3 regions of the Occultella kanbiaonis genome follow, and region 1 is predicted to be linked to each of the others. Evidence: riboswitches for the same ligand, from Rfam matches in the RefSeq annotation. Region 1 holds a riboswitch; each other region holds the start of a gene.
What was found. Region 1 has a riboswitch for S-adenosylmethionine ahead of GKS42_RS01315 (methylenetetrahydrofolate reductase). Riboswitches for the same ligand answer to the same signal wherever they lie in the genome.

Region 1 (6,198 bases):
GTGCACCACCGTGGTGGGCGGCAGGGTCAGGAGCTGGTCGGTGATCGAGTCGATGATCGTCGGGAAGTGCGAGAAGGACCGCCCGGTCGCGCCGGGACCGCCCTGGAACAGCGTGTCTCCGGTGAACACCGCGCCGAGGTCCGGGCTGTGGAAGCTGCACGAGCCGGGGGAGTGACCCGGCGTGTGCAGCACCTCGAGGCTGACGTCGCCGATGGTGAACGTGTCGCCGTCGGTCAGGTCGGAGTCGGGGCCGACGCCCGGGTGGGTCCGGTCCCAGAGTTCGCGGTCCGCCGGATGCAGGTAGGTGTGGGTGCCGAAGTCGCCGGCGAGCTGGCAGGCAACCCCGATGTGGTCGTCGTGGGCGTGGGTGAGCAGGATGCCTCGCACCTGGCGCCCGGCCACGGCGTCGATGATGGCGTCGGCGTCGTGGGCGGCGTCGATCAGGACGCACTCGGTGTCGTCGCCGACCACCCAGACGTTGTTGTCGACGGCCCAGGTGCCGCCGTCGAGCGAGAACGTGCCCGAGGTGACCACCTTGTCGACGCGCGTGCCGGTGGGGTTGTCGTTCGTCGCACTCATGCGGTCGCTCCTTCCAGCACCACGACGCTGCGCAGTACGGCGCCGTCGTGCATCTTCGTGAATGCGGCCTCGATGTCGCCCAGCCCGATCCGTTCGGACACGAACGCGTCGAGGTCGAGCCGGCCCTGCAGGTACAGGTCGATCAGCATCGGGAAGTCCCTGCTCGGCAGGCAGTCGCCGTACCAGGAGGACTTCAGGGCGCCACCGCGGCCGAACACGTCGGCGAGTGGCAGCTCGAGCGTCATCGTCGGGTTCGGCACGCCGACCAGTACCACGACGCCGGCCAGGTCCCTGGCGTAGAACGCCTGCTTGTACGTCTCCGGGCGGCCGACGGCGTCGATGACCACATCCGCGCCGAAGCCGCCGGTCAGCTCGCGGATCGCCTCGACCGGGTCGGTGCTCGAGGAGTTCACCGTGTGGGTGGCGCCGGCACCCTTGGCCCACTCGAGCTTGGTGTCCTCGACATCGACGGCGATGATCGTGCCCGCGCCGGCCAGCGCGGCGCCCATGATCGCGGCGTCCCCGACGCCGCCGCAGCCGAACACCGCGACGGTGTCGCCACGGGTCACGCCGCCGGTGTTGATGGCGGCCCCGATGCCTGCCATCACGCCGCAGCCGAGCAGCCCGGCCGCCTCCGGGGCAGCCGCGGGGTCCACCTTGGTGCACTGCCCGGCGGCGACCAGGGTCTTCTCCGCGAACGCGCCGATGCCGAGCGCGGGGGAGAGCTCGGTCCCGTCCTCGAGGGTCATCCGCTGGGTGGCGTTGTGGGTCGCGAAGCAGTACCACGGCCGGCCCCGCAGGCAGGCCCGGCACTGGCCGCACACGGCCCGCCAGTTCAGGATCACGTAGTCGCCCGGTGCCACCTCGGTGACCCCCGGTCCGACCTCCTCGACGATCCCGGCCGCCTCGTGGCCGAGCAGGAACGGGAACTCGTCGTTGATGCCGCCGTTGCGGTAGTGCAGGTCGGTGTGGCAGACGCCGCATGCCTGGATCCGCACGACCGCCTCCCCGACGCCGGGATCGGGGATCACGATCGTCGTCAGTTCGACGGGGGCATCCTTGGCGCGGGCGATGACGCCCTGGACCTTCTGGGGCACGGTTGATCCTCAGGTTTCGGGTTCGGGGGTTCGCGGCCAGCCTAACCAGCGCCCCGCCCGGTTGGGCGGACCTCAGGGAGTCCGTCGCCGCAGGGTGGCGGACCCGAGCGCGAGCATCCCGACGATGAAGGCCACCAGCACGGCCAACGGAGGAGCCAGGTCGGGTGCGGACTCGCGGGCCACCTCGTTCATCGCGTCGACGGCGTAGGAGAGCGGAAGGACGTTGGAGACGACCTCCAGGAACCGGGGCAGCTCGGCGCGCGGGACCAGCAGCCCGCACAGCAGTACCTGGGGGAGCACGATCGCCGGCATGAACTGGACGGCCTGGAACTCGGTGTTCGCGAACGCGCTCACGAACAGGCCGAGGGCCACACCGAGGAGGGAGTCGAGCACCGCGATCAGCACCAGGAGCGCCCACGGCCCCTGTACCTCGAGGCCGAGCGGGCCGAGCATGAGCGCCGAGGCGAGCAGCGCCTGCGCGGTGGCCATCACGCCGAACGCCAGGGCGTAGCCGCCGAGGAAGGAGAGCTTCGACAGCGGCAGGGTGAGCAGCCGCTCCAGGGTGCCCGACCGGCGCTCGCGAAGCGTCGCGATCGAGGTGATGAGGAACATGATGATCATCGGGAACAGGGCGAGCAGCGCGGGGCCGATGCTCGTGAACGTCGGGCCGCCGTCGTAGATCCACCAGAGCAGGGTGAGCAGCACGCACGGGACGACGAGGATCATCGCGACGGTGCGTGGGTCATGCCGCAACTGGCGCAGCACCCGGGCGGCGGTGGCGATCACGGCGCCCGGCCCTCCCGCACGAGGGCGAGGAAGGCCTGCTCCGCGGAGTCCGTGCCGGTCCGGGTCAGCAGGTCGGCCGGGGTGCCCTGCGCGAGGACGCGTCCCTCGCGCAGCAGCACCAGGCGATCGCAGCGGATCGCCTCGTCCATGACATGCGAGGAGACGAGCACGGCGGTACCGCTCGCGGCGATGTCGGCGAAGGTGTGCCACAGGGAGTCCCGGAGCACCGGGTCAAGGCCGACGGTCGGCTCGTCGAGCACCACCAGTCGCGGCCGGCCGAGCAGCGCAGCGGCAAGATTCACCCGGGAGGCCTGGCCGCCGGAGAGCGTGCCGGTCAGCTGGCCACGCTGCGGGCTCAGGTCCACCACGTCCAGCACCCGGTCGGTGTCGGCGCGTGCGTCGTTGACGCCGAGCACCCGGGCGAAGTACCGCAGGTTCTCCGCCACCGTGAGGTCGGGATAGACGCTCGGCGCCTGCGTGACGTAGCCGACCTCGCGCCGCAGCGGCGCACTGCCGGCCGGATGGCCGAGCACCGTCACGGAACCGGCCGTGGTCACCTGCACGCCGAGGATCGACCGGATCAGCGTGGTCTTGCCCGAGCCCGACGGGCCGAGCAGTCCGGTGATGAGGCCCTCGGCGACGTCCACGTCCACGCCGTCCAGGGCCGTGGTGGCGCCGCGGATCACCCGCAGTCCGCGCACCTGCACGGCGGCTCCGGTGGTGTTCGCCATGAGATGCATGATCCTCCCGGGACGCGGCGGCGGTGCTCAGGCGCCGATCAGATCCTCCAGCGCGTCGAGGTCGTCCAGCAGTGCCATCTCCCGGGCGTCCAGACCGCCGGCGCCGGCGCGCATCCGCAGGTCGTCCTCGTCGCAGGTCCCGGCGATGCGGCCGAGCACGGCGTCCCGCTCTGCCCGGGCGGCGGCCAGGCTCAGTTCTTCACGCAACTGGGCGATTCGTCCGTTCATCCCTCGCGCTCCCTCCCGCCGGCGACCGGAGGCCGGGCCGCCGGTGACCCGGCGGCGGTGACCCGGCTGACTCCGCTGACCCGGCCCTGACTCGGCGTTGTTCCCGACTATGCACCCGCCGGCCGACATCGTGGTCGAGGTGCGCGGGCGCGCCGCGATCACAGCATCCGGTCGAGCAGCCGGTCCCGGTCCAGAAACTGGTGCTTGAGCACCAGGCCGACGTGGGCGATCAGGGCCAGGAGGAACACGACGTGTGTCGCGAGGTGCACGATCAGCCCGGCGTCGTCGTCGACGACGGGCAGCGGTGCGGGCCACTCGTAGGGGCCGACATCCCACTCGGAGTCGGTCCCGAACAGCAGGGCGAGGCCGGTGAGCGGGATCGCGAACATCGCCACGTACAGGGTGCGCTCGACCGCGGTCGCGACGCGGCGCTCGGCTCCGGAGAGCCCGGGCGCCCAGTCCGGCAGGCCGCCCACGCGGCGCCACCACACGCGCACGCACGCGAGCAGGAGGATCACCGTGCCGAGCACGGCGTGCGGCACGATCCACCACTCGTCCTCACCACCGAAGAACAGGTCGGCTGCCCACTCGAGCAGGTCGTCGAACCGGTCGATCGAGTAGCCGAGGACGAACTGGATGCCCATGGCCGCGGCCATCGTCCAGTGCAACACCTTCGTGACCGTGCCGTAGCCGGTCGAGGCACCGTTCGCGCTCATGCCCGAGCATCCTCCTCCAGGTGGGCCGGTCCGGCGAGGCGGGGCGTCGTGGCACGCCCGGGTGGGGTGGAGCGTCAGCCGGATGAATCTCAGTCGGTGAAACGCTCGCGGCATTGCGGGTCGGCCGGGTACCATCGAAGCCAATCACCATCCAGAGCGGTCGAGAGTCCTGGCTCGTCGACGCCGCAGCAACCCCCCAACGGAAGCCTCCCGAGGGGAAGGGTGCTAAAGCCAGGGTCGATGGAGTTCACATGAAGGCAACACCAGCGCACGAGGCGTTGCGATGAGCACGGCGAGTCTGTACCGGGCGCCTGGCGAGCGCCCCACGATCTCGTTCGAGTTGTACCCACCCCGCACCCCCAAGGGTGAGGTCTCGCTGCAGCGGACGGTCCTGGACCTGGCCCAGATCGGGCCGGACTACTTCTCGGTGACCTACGGCGCCTCCGGGGCGACCCGGCAGACGTCGCGTGACCTCATCTGCACCATCCTGCGGGACACGCCCGTGACCCCGATAGCGCACCTGACCTGCGTCGGGGCGTCCGAGGCGGACCTGACCGAGTACATCAGCGGGCTGCTCGACGAGGGCGTCCGGGACTTCCTCGCCCTGCGTGGGGACCCGCCGGCCGGCCAGGAGGACTGGCAGCCGCACCCGGACGGTCTGACCCGGGCGAGTCAGCTCGTCGCCCTGCTGCGGAGTGTCGTCGCAGCGCGTCTCGGGCCGGCGGACCTGGTCAGCATCTCGGTGGCGGCCTACCCCGGCGGCGACTACGGGCCGGACGGGCAGGCCGTGGTGGACCCGAGCGACGTGGCCGCGCTGCTGGAGAAGCAGGATGCCGGCGCCGACTTCGCGATCACCCAGGTCTTCTTCGACCCGGCGCACTACGCCGAACTGGTGTCCGCAGCGCGGGCCGGTGGCGTCCGGATCCCGATCATCCCCGGGCTCATCCCGCTCACCGACCCGAAGCGGCTGCGCCGCCTGGAGGAGCTCACCGGGGTCCGGGTCCCGGAGCAGCTCCTGGACTCCCTCGACTCCGCCGCGAGCCCCGACGAGGCGTACCAGCGGGGTCTGACCGCGAGCGTGGACCTGATCGACGGCGTCCTCGCGGCCGGTGCTCCCGGACTGCACCTGTACACGTTCAACTCGTCGAAGGCCGCGCTCGATCTCCTCGACCGGGCCGGACTCGCCCCAACAGTTGCCCTGGGGGGCACCTCCCCCCAGTGACCGCACCGGCCTGACCCGGTGTGCGCCGCGACGGCGGGCGCACCGGGCCGGCCCGGCACTCGAGACAACCGATCGGCCCACGCGGCCGACGGGGGTCGTTTCACCCTGCTCGAACCGCAATCCTGGACAGAAGGAGCACCACCATGTCAGTGCACGAAGGCGTCCCCGCGTTCCCGGCCGCCACCATCCTCGGCTACCCCCGGATCGGGCCGCGCCGCGAGCTCAAGCGCGCCGTCGAGTCGTTCTGGGCCGGCCGCAGCACGGCGCCGGAGCTCGGCGCGGTGGCCCGGGACCTGCGCGAGCGCACTCGGACGAACCTGGCCGGACTCGGCCTCGGCACCGAGGACGCCTCCATCCCGTCCGACTTCACCTTCTACGATCAGGTGCTCTCCGTGGCCGCGCACCTGGGCGCGATCCCGGAACGGTTCGCGCACCTGCGCGGCCCCGACGGCGCCCTCGACCTCGCCGGCATGTTCACCCTCGCGCGGGGCGAGGGTGACCTGGCCCCGCTGGAGATGACCAAGTGGTTCGACTCCAACTACCACTACCTCGTCCCGGAGATCGGACCGGACACCGAGTTCCGCCTCGTCGAGACCCCGAGCGTGGCGGCGTTCGCAGCCGCCCTGGCCGACGGCGTGGTGACCCGGCCCGTGCTGGTCGGCCCGGTCACGTTCCTGCTGCTGGCCAAGCCGAGCGAGTCGGCGCCCGAGGGATTCTCCCCGCTGTCCCGGCTCGACGACCTGCTCGTCGCGTACGCCGACTGGCTCCGCGCGTTCGCCGAGGCGGGCGCCACCTGGGTGCAGCTCGACGAACCGGCCCTGGTGAGCGAC
Region 2 (6,198 bases), 2.4 Mb from region 1:
CGGGTGGGGACGCTCGCGCCGAGCTCCACCAACAGCGACCGCAGGTGGATGTCGGTGGAGAGCAGGTGGGCCGGGTTGCCGCTGACCACGACGGGCAGGGCGACGACCCCGCGCAACCCGTTCGCGCCGTAGAGGTCGAGGAAGGACTTGAGCAGTCCGGTGTAGCTCGCCTTGTAGACCGGAGTCGCCACGACGAGGACGTCTGAACCGGCAACCCGGTCCAGCGCCGCGTCCGCCTCGGGGTGCTCCGGTGCGAACAACTGCCCGGCGAGATCGGCGAGCTCGATCACGCGGCCGTCGACCTGGGCGGACCCACCGACCAGACCGACGATCCGGGTGGCGGCGGCCTCGGCCACGGCGAGAGTGCGAGAGCCCCGTCGCGGGTTCCCGCTGAGGGTGGTGAGAGTGGTGGTCATCGTTCCCGTCCGAACTCGGCGATCTGACTGGTCGGGTGCCTAGGGCGTGCTCCCTTGGCCCGACGCTACCGCCGGGCCGTCACCCGGTTCGGGGACGTCCGGGGAATCCCGAATGGCGAGATGGCCCGTCCGTGGAAGGGCACGGCGGCGCGGCGGTCGCAGGTGCGCCAGACTGGCTCCCCGGGCCGGTTCGGCCCACGAGTGCCGGCACCCGACCGGCGGGTTGGGGGAGCGTCGTGACCGCAGGGACCGAGCAGGCACGGCGATGGCGCCCCCTGGATCCGCAGCCGGCCCCGCCCGCCGTGGCCGTGGTGGTCGGCGCGTTGATGGTCCTGCTCGGGGTCGTGCTCATCACGGTCGCGTCCGGCGCCGGTATCCACCTGCTCGTCGGACTTGTGGCAGCCGGCCTCGTGCTCGCCGGCGTGGCCCGGTACCTGCAGGCGGGTGGGTCATCGATCGCCCGGGTAGACGTCGTCCTCGCGGTGCTGCTGGTCGGCCTGGGCGCGTTCGTCGTGTTGTGGCGCGGGCTCACGCTGCCGGGACTGGTCACCGTCGCGTCCGTGGCGCTGGCAGCGAGCGGGATCGCGGGCATCGTCGGTGCGATCCGCGGTACCCGGGCCGCGCGGGCCGGTGCCGCGTTCGCCGGGGTCGCGGCGCTGCTGTTCGCCGCGCTCGCCCAGGCCTGGCCGGTCCTGACCGTGCTCGCCGTGGGGGTGATCTTCGGTGCGTTCCTCGTCTACGCGGGCCTGGTGCTCGGGATCCCGGCCGCGTTGGCGATGGTGCGGCGCAGGCAGGGTTCGGACGACTCCGGGGCGCGAGACCCACGGCGGCCGGCGGGACGGCTGCGGCGCGGGGGCGCCCTCGCCGTCGGGATCGCAGCCCTGCTGGTCGCGGTGCTCCTGGCCGGTGGCACCTACTGGCTGCGGGCCGGCGGGCCCGAGGTGGTGCCGGACGGGTTCTACACCCCACCGATCGCGGTACCGGACGCGCCGGGACAGCTCCTGCGGCTCGAGCCGCTCTCGAGCGGAGTGCCACCCGGCGCCGACGGTTGGCGCATCCTGTACACGACGACCCACGCGGACGGTTCGCCCGCGGTCGCCAGCGGCACCGTGATCGCGCCGGCCGACCGAACCGCGGAGGCGCTGCCGGTGGTCTCGGTTGCCCACGGCACCACCGGGATCGTGCCGCGCTGCGCACCCTCGCTCGCACCGGCCCCGTTCGGGGGCGGTGCGGGTGCCGCGCTCGAGGACATGGTCGCCCAGGGCTGGGCCGGGGTACTCACCGACTACGTCGGCCTCGGCACGGCGGGTCCGCACCCCTACCTGGTCGGCGAGGAGGCCGGCCGCGACGTGCTGGACGCGCTCCGTGCGGCCCATCAGATCGAGGGGCTGGCTCTGTCCGAGACGACGGCGGTGTGGGGGCACTCGCAAGGCGGTCACGGCGCGCTCTGGACGGCGATCGTCGCCCCCGAGTACGCGCCGGAGTTCACCGTCGTGGGGGTCGCGGCGATGGCGCCGGCCACCGACCTGTACCGCCTCGCGGCCGGCATCAAGGACAAGGTCGCCGGAAAGGTCGTCTCGGCCTACATCGCCGCCTCGTGGGCCCAGTACTACCCGGAGCTCGGCGTCGACGACGTCCTCACCCCGGGCACCGAGTCCGTGGTGGAACGGATCGGTGCACTGTGCTTCGAGGGCCGGGACGCCCTCGCCGCGGGCGTCGCGGCCTCGCAGTTGTTCGACCCGGTGTTCGTCGACGAGGCACTCGACGGTGCCCTCGGGACCGCACTGCGGGACAACAGCCCCACCGACCTCATCGACGTGCCGGTCCTCGTCGCGCAGGGCGACGCCGACACGCTCGTGCTGCCGTCGATGCAGCGGACCTGGGTGAGCGCGCAGTGCGCCGCCGGGCAGTCCCTCGACTACCGCGAGTACACCGGTCTGGACCACCTGAGCCTGGTCGCGGCGGACTCTGCGCTCACCGACGAACTGGTGGAGTGGACCTCGGCTCGCCTGGACGGCGCAGATCCCACCCCGACATGTTGATCCGTACGGACCGCACGGATTTGTTGACACGTCATCAAAGGGCCTCCTAGACTTATCCCCAAGGTCTTGAGTGTCAGCGCACAGCCCCGGCTTGCTGACCGGCAACCCTCCAACTGCGGTGGGGTGCCCCGGGTGACGACCTGGTTCCGGTCATTCGATGCGGAGCAAGCGCACGGCGCCGCAGGCGCTCGAGAAGAGGGAAACACCGCACATGGGCACCATCACCAGGGAACGAGCGACCACGCCGCTGCAGATCTCTCTCGCCATGTGCTGTTGTTCGATGTCGGTCCAGGCCTGAGCCGACCCTCATCCGATGCCCCGGGCGCTCCGCCCCTCGGCATCACCCCCTCATCCGAGGCGGCCCGCAGGCCGGCACGAGTGACACGTGCCGCGCGGGCGAACCGGACGGGGCTCCCCCTCGAACATGAAGGCGTGAACACCCATGTCGCAGTCCCCGCGTACCCGTAATTCCACCCTCATCGCCCTCGACCTCTCCGGCGCCGGTGCCCCCCGCGAGTGGCGCCGCACCGAGGACACCGAGGCCGAGTCCTTCATCATGGGCCGGCTCGCAGGCCTCGCGTCCCTTGCGGACAAGGGCGGCATCGACCTGCTCAGCCTCGACGAGACGTTCCGCGTCGGCGGCCCTCGCCGCCGGGACGCCTGGCTCGACGGCGCCGTGGCCGCCTCCCGCCTGGCCCGGCACACCCGTACCGCAACGCTCGTGGCCACCGTGCCGCTCGGTGTGGCCCGCCCCGAGCACGTGGCCGGCGCGATCTCCAGCGTGCACCGCGCCAGCGCGGAGCGCGCCGGCTGGCAGCTCGAGGCCGCACCGGTCAACGGGACGAGCGCCCGTGCGGTGGACGCCGTCATCAACTCCTGGGCCACGCCGGAGCGCCGCTCGCGCGGCAAGGCGGCCAGCGGATCCTCCGCCCCGGCCGAATCCGAGCGCCGCGCCCCGATCGTGGTGATCGGAGTCCGCAACGCCGTCGACCTCGAACTGGCGGCGGCCCGCGCGGATGTGGCACGCCTGTCCGTGGCCACCTTGGAGGAGGCGCGCACGGCCCGCACCGCGATCCGGCGCGCCGCCGCCGAGTGGGGCCGCAACCCGGACGACATCACGGTGCTCGTCGACATCCACGTCGTGATCTCCGCGGACCGACCCAGCGCCCAGGCGCGCTGGGACCTGCTCAACTCCCTCGAGACGGCGCCTCGGACCGCCCCGCTGCGCTCGATCGGCACAGCCGCGGACCTGGTCGACCTGTGGGCCGAGTGGGTGCACGCCGGCGCGGCCGACGGATTCACGGTGATCCCGGCGTCGGTGCCCACCGATGTCCTCGCCCTGGTGCAGGACGTCGTGCCCGCCCTCACCGCCAGAGGTCTGCGTACCGAGGCTGCCGCCCCGGCCCGGACCGGTGCGGCCGGGTCCGTCGAGACTGCGCGCCCCGCGACCGCCCGCACGGCGCGCAGCCGAGCCGCCGCCGGCGCCTGACCGACGACGCATCTGCCCGCGCGCCCCGGGTCGGGCCACCCACTGGACCCGACCCGGTGACCGGGCCGGCCCGGCCTATCCTTGATCCCATGAGCGTCCAGACCGAACCCGGCGTTGCCGCCACGACCAGCGTGGCGCCCGAGGCGACCGACGGCGAACCGCAGGCAGCCACGCAGGCACGCACCGCCGTCGTCCAGGCCGCCCAACGGGCGAAGATCGCGGCGCGCGCGCTCGCGAGCGCGACCCGCGGCACCAAGGACGAGGCACTGCACGTGCTCGCCGACGCGCTGGTCGCCGCGCAGGCGGAGATCATCGCCGGCAACGCCGAGGACGTCGAGCGGGAGCAGGCGAACGGGATGAGCCCGGGCCTGGTCGACCGGCTCCGTCTCGACTCCGGCCGGATCGCCGCCATCGCCGGCGCGCTGCGGGACCTTGCCGCGCTGCCCGACCCGGTCGGCGAGGTCGTCCGCGGGTCCACCCTGCCGAACGGCCTGACCGTGCGTCAGCTGCGGGTGCCTATGGGCGTGGTCGGGATGATCTACGAGGCCAGGCCGAACGTGACGGTGGACGCCGCCGGGCTCGCCCTCAAGAGTGGCAACGCGGTGATCCTGCGCGGCGGTTCGGCGGCGGCCCGGAGCAACGAGGTGATCGTCCGGGTGCTCTCGCAGGCGCTCACCGGAGTGGGACTGCCCGCGGATGCCATCCAGTCCATCGACGCGCACGGCCGGGAGGGTGCCCGCGAGCTCATGCGGGCCCGGGGCCTGGTCGACGTGCTCGTGCCCCGCGGCGGCGCCAGCCTGATCCAGACCGTCGTGACCGAGTCCACGGTCCCCGTGATCGAGACCGGCGTCGGCAACTGCCACCTGTTCGTCGACGCGGGAGCGGACGTGGCGAAGGCCATCGCGATCCTGCTGAACTCCAAGACCCAGCGCGTGGGCGTGTGCAACGCCCTGGAGACCCTGCTCGTGCACGAGGCGATCGCCGCCGAGTTCCTGCCCGGCGCCCTGAGCGCGCTCGGCGCGGCGGGGGTGCGGATCCACGGGGACGAGGCCACCGCCGTGCACCTCGGCGAGGGTGTCGAGTTCGAACCGGCAACCGAGCAGGACTGGGCCACCGAGTACCTCAGCCTTGACCTGGCGGTGCGCGTGGTGCCGGACCTGGACACCGCCATCGAGCACATCCGCATCTGGACGTCCGGCCACACCGAGGCGATCTGCACGGCCGACGTGACGTCGGTGCAGCGGTTCACCACCGAGCTCGACTCCGCGGCGATCATGGTGAACGCCTCCACCAGGTTCACCGACGGGGGACAGCTCGGCCTGGGTGCCGAGATCGGCATCTCCACCCAGAAACTGCACGCGCGTGGGCCGATGGGACTTGCCGAACTGACCACCACCACGTGGATCGTGCAGGGCGACGGACACGTGCGGCCATGATCACCACCGTGGCGTCTCGGAGCTGGCTGCCGGACGTGCGAGACTTGTCCCTTGAGAGTTGTGGAACCGAGGAGGACCCGAGTCGATGAGTAACTCACTGCTGACATTCGCCGTCGAGCACGGCGAGGAGGCCGGCTCGGGCTTGCCGCCGATCGGTTTCGGCCTGGTCGCGTTCGTCATCTTCGTGTTCCTGCTGTTGGTGGTTCTCGCATTCCGCAGCGTGGGCACGCGCCACCGCTGATCGTGGGTCTTGCCGGCTTCCGGGCCACGCCCCGGCGGAACGGATCGTGATCGCAGCAAGCCCGGTGCCCCTGCGGGTGGGCATCATGGGCGGCACGTTCGACCCCATCCACCACGGCCACCTCGTCGCGGCCAGTGAGGTCGCCGACGAGTTCGGCCTGGACGAGGTCGTCTTCGTCCCCACCGGGGCGCAGCCGTTCAAACTGGACCGCGACGTCACGGTCGCGGAACACCGCTACCTGATGGCGGTGGTGGCGACCGCCTCGAACCCTCGGTTCACCGTGTCCCGGGTGGACATCGACCGACCCGGGGTCACCTACACGATCGACACCCTGCGCGACCTGCATGCGGCCTACCCGGGCGCCGAACTCTTCTTCATCACCGGCGCCGACGCGCTCAGCCAGATCATGCAGTGGAAGGACGTCTCGGAGCTGTTGAAGCTGGCCCACTTCGTGGGTGTCACCCGGCCCGGGCACGACCTGAGCGCCGAGGAACTGCCCCCCGGTGAGTACTCGCTCCTCGAGATCCCGGCCATGGCGATCTCCTCGACGGACTGCCGGCAGCGGGTGATCGCC
Region 3 (6,198 bases), 760 kb from region 1:
ACAGCGTCAGCTTCCACCTGCGCGTCCTCGCGGACGCCGGCCTGATCGTGGAGGCTCCCGAGCGGGCCCGGGACCGACGCGACCGGGTGTGGACCCGCGTGCCGGGCGCCTACAGCCTCGGCACCCCCGAACATCCCGTGGAGGACGAGATGCTCGGGGGCGTCCTCATGCGCACCGTGATCGACGACCACCACGAACTCGTGCGCCGGGTGGCAGCCTGGGCCCCGGAGTACGTCACCGGCCGCGCGACGGACGTGCACGCGCTGTTCACCCAGCGGACGGTCCGCCTCACCGAGGCCGAGTTCGACGCGATGATGACGAAGGTCGAGGACGTGATGCGGGCAGCCGTCGACGCGCACGATCCCGATGACCCGGACGGCCGGGTCTGGGAGATCGACACCGTCGCGGCGGACAACACGATCTGATCGGTGCCGGGTGGCGCGGCCGCGATGGTGCGCCGGGTCCTGCCGCACGCACCACCGCACGCTCGTGCGCGGCGCCACCTGGCAGACTGAGCGGTTCGTGGGTCGCGATGTCTCGGAGGTGCCGCGTGGTCCCGTCACGCCAGGTCGTACGCCCGGCCCGCGACGGCGATCTCATGGCCCTCCAGGAGCTCGCGCGGCGCACGATCGATGCGAGCTATCGACCGTTCCTGGGCGACGAGAACGTCGATGCCTTCGTCGGCTCGGGTGCCTCGGACGAGCACGTCGCGGGCCACCTCAGGCGGGGGCAGGTGCTCTGCCTGGAGGCTGCGGGGACGATCGTCGGGCTCGCCGTCGTCGAAGGGCCGACGGTCGACCTGCTCATGGTCGACGTCCGACGGCATCGCGAGGGCCTGGGCACAGCGCTCCTGGCCCGGGTCGAGGAGTTGCTGTTCGTGCAGTACGAGTCGGTCCGGCTCGAGACCTTCGTCGGGAACACGGCGGCCCTCGCCTTCTACGAAGCGTGCGGCTGGTCGGTGACCAGCCGCACGCCTTCGGACAGCGCCATGCCCGACCGGCTCGAGCTCGTCAAGCACCGCCCGGTCGACGCCACCTAGTGCGCGACGGCGGCGAGCACCTCGGCGACCGACGGTGCGGGGCCGCAGCCCGCGCCCGCGGCGGCGGTCGCCAACACCGAAGGGGCGTCGGAGTCCGCGTGCAGTGCCTGCAGCAGTGCGATCGCCTCGGGGAGCTCGCGCTGGTCGTCGCGCGGCTGCCAGCGGCCGCCCACGACCTCGTAGTCCGACCGGGGTCCGGTGCCGACGAACTCGGACACGCCCCGGACGAGCCGGTCGACGTCCTCCTCGGTGGTACCCAGGCCGATGCTGGCCCGCAGGCCGGCTTCGACGCCCCTGGCCTCGAGCAGGGGGTGCGCGCAGAACCGCCCGTCGCGAACGCCGATGCCGTGCTCGGCGGACAGGTACGCCGCCACCAGGCCGGCGTCGTGGCCTGCCACGGTGAAGGAGACCACGCTCACCGGGTCCGCGGAGTCCGACCAGAGCCGTAGCACCTGCACGCCCGGGATCTCGGTCAGCGCGGACACCAGGCGTTCCCGCAGCGCACCGTCGTGCTCGGCGAGGCGATCCGCGACGGCGGTCAGCTCGGTCGCCGCGACCCCGAGGGCCAGGGCTCCGATCACGTTCGGGCTGCCCGCCTCGTGCCGCTGCGGCGCCGGCTCCCACGAGGTGTGGCCGACCGTGACATTCGTGACCGCGCCGCCGCCGGCGAGGTAGGGGCGGCCGGCGTCAAGCCAGTCCCGCCGACCGATCAGCGCGCCCGCGCCGTACGGCGCGTACAGCTTGTGTCCCGAGACGGCGACGTAGTCCGCGCCCGTCTCGGTCAGGGAGAACGGCCGGTGCGGCGCCAGTTGGGCGGCGTCCACGACCACCCTCGCTCCCGCCGCGTGCGCCAGGGCGACCACCTCCGCGACCGGCAGTGACTCGCCGGTCACGTTCGAGGCGCCGGTGATCGCCACCAGCCGGTAGTTCCGCGTCGCGAGGGCGTTGGTCAGGGCCTCGAGGGTCGCGGCGACAGTCCCGCGTGCCTTCAGCACGTCAGCGCCGATCCGCTGCCAGGGCAGCAGGTTCGCGTGGTGCTCGATGTCCAGGACCAGGACTCGGGCGCCGTCCGGCACGCACCCGGCGAGCAGGTTCAGCGAGTCGGTCGTGTTGCGGGTGATCACCACGACGTCGTCCTCCCGGGCGCCCACGAACCGGCCGATCGCCGTCCGCGACTGCTCGTAGAGGGCCGTGGAGACCTGGGACAGGTACCCGGCGCCGCGGTGCACCGACGCATACAGGGGCAAGGCCCGGGTGACGGCCTCGGCAACGGCGGCCAGTGCCGGGGCGCTCGCGGCGTAGTCGAGGTTCGCGTACCGCACGGTCGCGGCGCCGTCGAGCGGGACCGTCAGCGGGACTCGGGTCTCGGAGCCGACGAGGGGGAGTAGTGCCATGTGAGAGCCTCCAGATCGCTGTGGGACCCGTGGCGGGTCCGCGCTTGCCGGCGCCACCGCGGCACCGACCCGGTCGTCACCCGGGGCACCCCACCGCGGTTGGAGGGTTGCCGGCCAGCAAGCCGGGGCTACGCGCTGGCACTCATGACCTACCCGGCATGATGCCACGGGAACCCCGGCCGGTGGGCCGAACGGCGCCCGGTGTCCGCATGATGGACGCCACCGGCGGGCGTGCGTGCGACTGAGGTGCGGACGATCCCCCGAGCGCCCGCTCGGCCGTCGGCGGAGGACCCCTTACCTCTGTGACGGGTGCCGGATCCGGCATCCCTTACTCGCTCAGCCGACCCCTCAGTGCGCGGGTAAGGGGTCGGCCCCCGAGGGCCCGCGTGACCACCCGATACCTGACCCCTGTGCCTCAGCGGCACCGTATCGGTCATGGGAACGAGCAAGGAGCACATCATGGAACCGAATCTGGACATCCTGAACGCCGACCTGGCGTACCGGCGCGAGCACCTGCTGTCGGAACTCGGCTCCCGTCAGCGGAACTCACGCCACAGCGGCGTGCGCCGCCTGATCGAGGAGCGCCGGGTCCGGCGGGCGGCCGCGGCGCGCGGTCTCGACCCCGCGGACCTGATCAAGCGGGCCTGAGCGGGCCGGGCGTGGCGGCCGTCGTGGAGCCGTGGGGCGGATATACATCCGTCCCCACGGAGCCGACCCGTGACAAGATCTCGGATGTGGCACGGGTCGGCTCCGAGATCGCGCTGGTAGCGCGCGGTGACGAACTCGCGCGCCTCCGCGAGATCTGGGCGCAGGCTGCCGCCGGCTCGGCAGCGGCCGTCCTGCTCCCCGGTGACGCGGGAGTGGGCAAGACGCGGCTCGTGACCGAGTTCGCGGCCGAGGTCCGAGCCGGCGGCGGCTACGTGCTCACGGGCCACTGCGTCGGCCTCGGCGAGTCGGCCCCGCCCTACCTTCCCGTCGTGGAGATCCTCGAACAGATCCGAGACGCCGATCCCGGGATCCTCGAGGACCGGCAGGCGCTGGCGACCCTGGTGAGCCGCTCGGGCACCGACCGTCCCACCGAGCAGCTGCCGCTGTTCGACTCCTTCCTCGGCGTGCTCACCACCCTCAGTGCGGAGCGCCCGGTCCTGCTCGTGATCGAGGACCTGCACTGGTCCGACCCGTCCACGCGGGACCTGATCACGTTCCTGGTCGCGCGGATGTCCGAGCAGCGCCTCACGGTGGTGCTGACCTACCGCTCGGACGACCTGCACCGGCGGCACCCCGTGCGGCCGATGACCGTGGAGCTGGGGCGGATGCGCCGGGTCGAACGCCTCGAGCTCGACCCGTTCTCACCCGAGGAGGCGCGGGCCTTCGCGCGAGAACTGGCCCTGCTCGACCACCTCGGCACCGGTGCCGATGAGCACCTGATCGCCGACATCGCCCGCCGCTCCGAGGGGAACGCCTTCTTCGCCGAGGAACTGCTCTCCAGTGCCCGCTCGGCCACCGGCCTTGGCGACGCCCTCGCCGACGTCCTGCTCGGCCGCATCGAACGGCTCGGTCCGAACGCGCAGCGACTAGTGCGCACCGCCGCGGTCTCCGGCCAGCGCCGGATCCGGCACAGCACCCTCCGGGCGGTTCTCGATCTGACCGACGACGAGCTCGAGGAGGCCCTGCGCGACTGCGTCCAACTGCACGTGCTGGTCGCCGATCCCGACGGCGATGCCTCCTACGAGTTCCGGCACGCCCTGCTCCGCGAGGCGGCGTACTCCGACCTCCTGCCCGGCGAGCGCACCCGCATCCACGCGGCCTACGCCAGCCTGCTCGCGCACCTGCGGCTGTCCGGCTGGCGGGGCGCACAGGCCTACCACGCGAGCCGGGCGAACGACCTGCCCACCGCGTTGGCCGCGCACGTGGGTGCCGCGGACGAAGCCGCTCAGGTCGGAGCGACCGCCGACACGCTCGCGCACCTGGAGAGCGCACTGGCCCTGTGGCAGGCCGTACCGGACCCGGCCACGGTGAGCGGCACCGACGAACTCCATCTGACCATCCGGGCCTCGGATGCCGCGGTCGCCGCCGGGCAGGTGGACCGGTCCCTCGCGTTCGCACGGGCCGCTCTCAAGCTCGCCGACGCCGACGGCGACATCGTTGCGCGAGCCTCGGTGCGCCGTCGCCTCGCCAAGATCCTCTATTCGGTGGATCAGTGGCAGGAGGCACAGTCGGTCATCACCGAGGCCTGGGATCTGATCCGCGACGAGCCCACGAGTTCCGAACGCGCCTGGGTGCTGAGCACGCTCGCGTTCGGGGAGTTGAAGGACTCGAGCCGCGGCTACGCCGAGGCTGCGATCGCGGATGCCCGTGCCAGCGGGGACGGCGGCGCGGAGGCGGACGCGCTGACCACCCTGGCCTACATGCAGCTGAGCGACGGTGAGGTCGCCCGCGCCCTGACCACCCTCGAGGAGGCTCGCACACGAGCGGCCGAGGTGGGTGCCTTCGAGGTGGAGCTGCGCGCCGTGTTCAACCTGACGGTGGGCCAGTTCGAGCTCGGCGAGCTCGAAGCGGCCGCGATGCAGCTCGACCGGGGTCTGGCTCGGGCCGCGGAGACCGGACTGACCTGGGCAACCTACGGTCGGGAGCTCGCCTGGATCGCGGTGCACGTGAACTACGCGCGCGGTGCCTGGGATCTGGTCGAGCAGCTGGCGAGCCCTCCGGGCGAGCAGGCACCGGACTGGATCTCGGGCGTGCTGGCCGCGTCCGCCGGGCTGCTCGCGGCCAGTCGCGGCGAGTGGGAGAAGGTCGAGGCCGCACTGGACCGGGTCGACACCTGGGTGCTCGCCGACGACGAGCCGCTGAAGATCGCGCTGTTCGCCCGCGCCGAACGTGACCTCTGGCAGCACCGCCCGGCGGAGGTGACGGCTCCCGTCGCGGCTGCGATCGCCGGCAACCTGCACAACGCGATGGGCTCGACCGCCGATCTCGAACCGCACGACCCGGACGAGGACGAGCCGCCGATGCTGGCGCTCATCCACGTCGCCGCGGTCGGCATCACCGCCCAGGCCGACCTCGCCGCGCGGGCCCGCCAGGTCCACGACCGCGACGCCGAACGGGCGGCGGTCGCCACCGGGGAACGCTTCCTCGCCGTCGCCGAGGACGCGGCGGAACGCGGCCGGCCGCGCGCGGCCACCATCGGACCGGAGGGCCTCGCCTGGCTGGCCCGGTGCCGGGCCGAGGCGAGCCGGATGCGTGGCGAGTACGACCCGGCGCCGTGGCGCGCACTCGTCGACGCCTTCGGCTACGGCGACAGCTACCAGCAGGCGATCGCGCGCTGGCGCCTGGCCGAGGTGCTGCTCGCGCTCCGCGCGGAGGGTGGGCCGGTGGGAGCCTCGGCGATGGCCCGGCCGGGCCAGGAGTCGGACGATGACGCCGGGCCGGAGTCCGATGCCGACGACGGTGGGGACGAACTCCTGGACGCGCTCGCGACCGCGCGGACGCTGCGTGCACGGCCCCTCGAGGAGGCCCTGCTCGCGACGGCGCGCCGGTACCGACTGAACGTGCCCGGCCAGCGCGCCGCCGCCGTCGCGCTGCTCACCCCGCGCGAACAGTCGGTCCTCGAGCTCGTTGCGCAGGGGCTCACGAACCGGGCGGTCGGGACGGAGCTGTTCATCAGTGAGAAGACGGTGAGCGTGCACCTGAGCCGGGTCATGGCCAAGCTCGACGTGAGCAGCCGGACCGAGGCGGTCGCCGTCGCCATGTCACGCGGAATCCTCG

Region 2: it holds a riboswitch for S-adenosylmethionine, as region 1 does, so the genes downstream of both, GKS42_RS16390 (LLM class oxidoreductase) here and GKS42_RS01315 (methylenetetrahydrofolate reductase) in region 1, are expected to answer to the same signal.
Region 3: it holds a riboswitch for S-adenosylmethionine, as region 1 does, so the genes downstream of both, GKS42_RS04570 (aminotransferase class V-fold PLP-dependent enzyme) here and GKS42_RS01315 (methylenetetrahydrofolate reductase) in region 1, are expected to answer to the same signal.

Annotation. Positions count from the first base shown of each region.
Region 1 covers NZ_CP046175.1:300,415-306,612, forward strand. The annotation lists gene GKS42_RS01285 (MBL fold metallo-hydrolase) at 1-579, opposite strand, end outside; gene GKS42_RS01290 (S-(hydroxymethyl)mycothiol dehydrogenase) at 576-1,676, opposite strand; gene GKS42_RS01295 (ABC transporter permease) at 1,749-2,462, opposite strand; gene GKS42_RS01300 (ABC transporter ATP-binding protein) at 2,459-3,193, opposite strand; gene GKS42_RS01305 (hypothetical protein) at 3,230-3,430, opposite strand; gene GKS42_RS01310 (cytochrome b) at 3,589-4,146, opposite strand; SAM riboswitch class I at 4,291-4,393, shown strand; gene GKS42_RS01315 (methylenetetrahydrofolate reductase) at 4,430-5,368, shown strand; gene metE (5-methyltetrahydropteroyltriglutamate--homocysteine S-methyltransferase) at 5,512-6,198, shown strand, end outside.
Region 2 covers NZ_CP046175.1:3,557,420-3,563,617, reverse strand. The annotation lists gene GKS42_RS16400 (NADPH-dependent FMN reductase) at 1-416, opposite strand, end outside; gene GKS42_RS16395 (lipase family protein) at 653-2,458, shown strand; SAM riboswitch class IV at 2,521-2,635, shown strand; gene GKS42_RS16390 (LLM class oxidoreductase) at 2,901-3,947, shown strand; gene GKS42_RS16385 (glutamate-5-semialdehyde dehydrogenase) at 4,037-5,383, shown strand; gene GKS42_RS26055 (hypothetical protein) at 5,469-5,624, shown strand; gene nadD (nicotinate-nucleotide adenylyltransferase) at 5,671-6,198, shown strand, end outside.
Region 3 covers NZ_CP046175.1:1,056,537-1,062,734, forward strand. The annotation lists gene GKS42_RS04560 (ArsR/SmtB family transcription factor) at 1-425, shown strand, start outside; gene GKS42_RS04565 (GNAT family N-acetyltransferase) at 551-1,039, shown strand; gene GKS42_RS04570 (aminotransferase class V-fold PLP-dependent enzyme) at 1,036-2,433, opposite strand; SAM riboswitch class IV at 2,469-2,583, opposite strand; gene GKS42_RS25955 (hypothetical protein) at 2,893-3,081, shown strand; gene GKS42_RS04575 (helix-turn-helix transcriptional regulator) at 3,168-6,198, shown strand, end outside.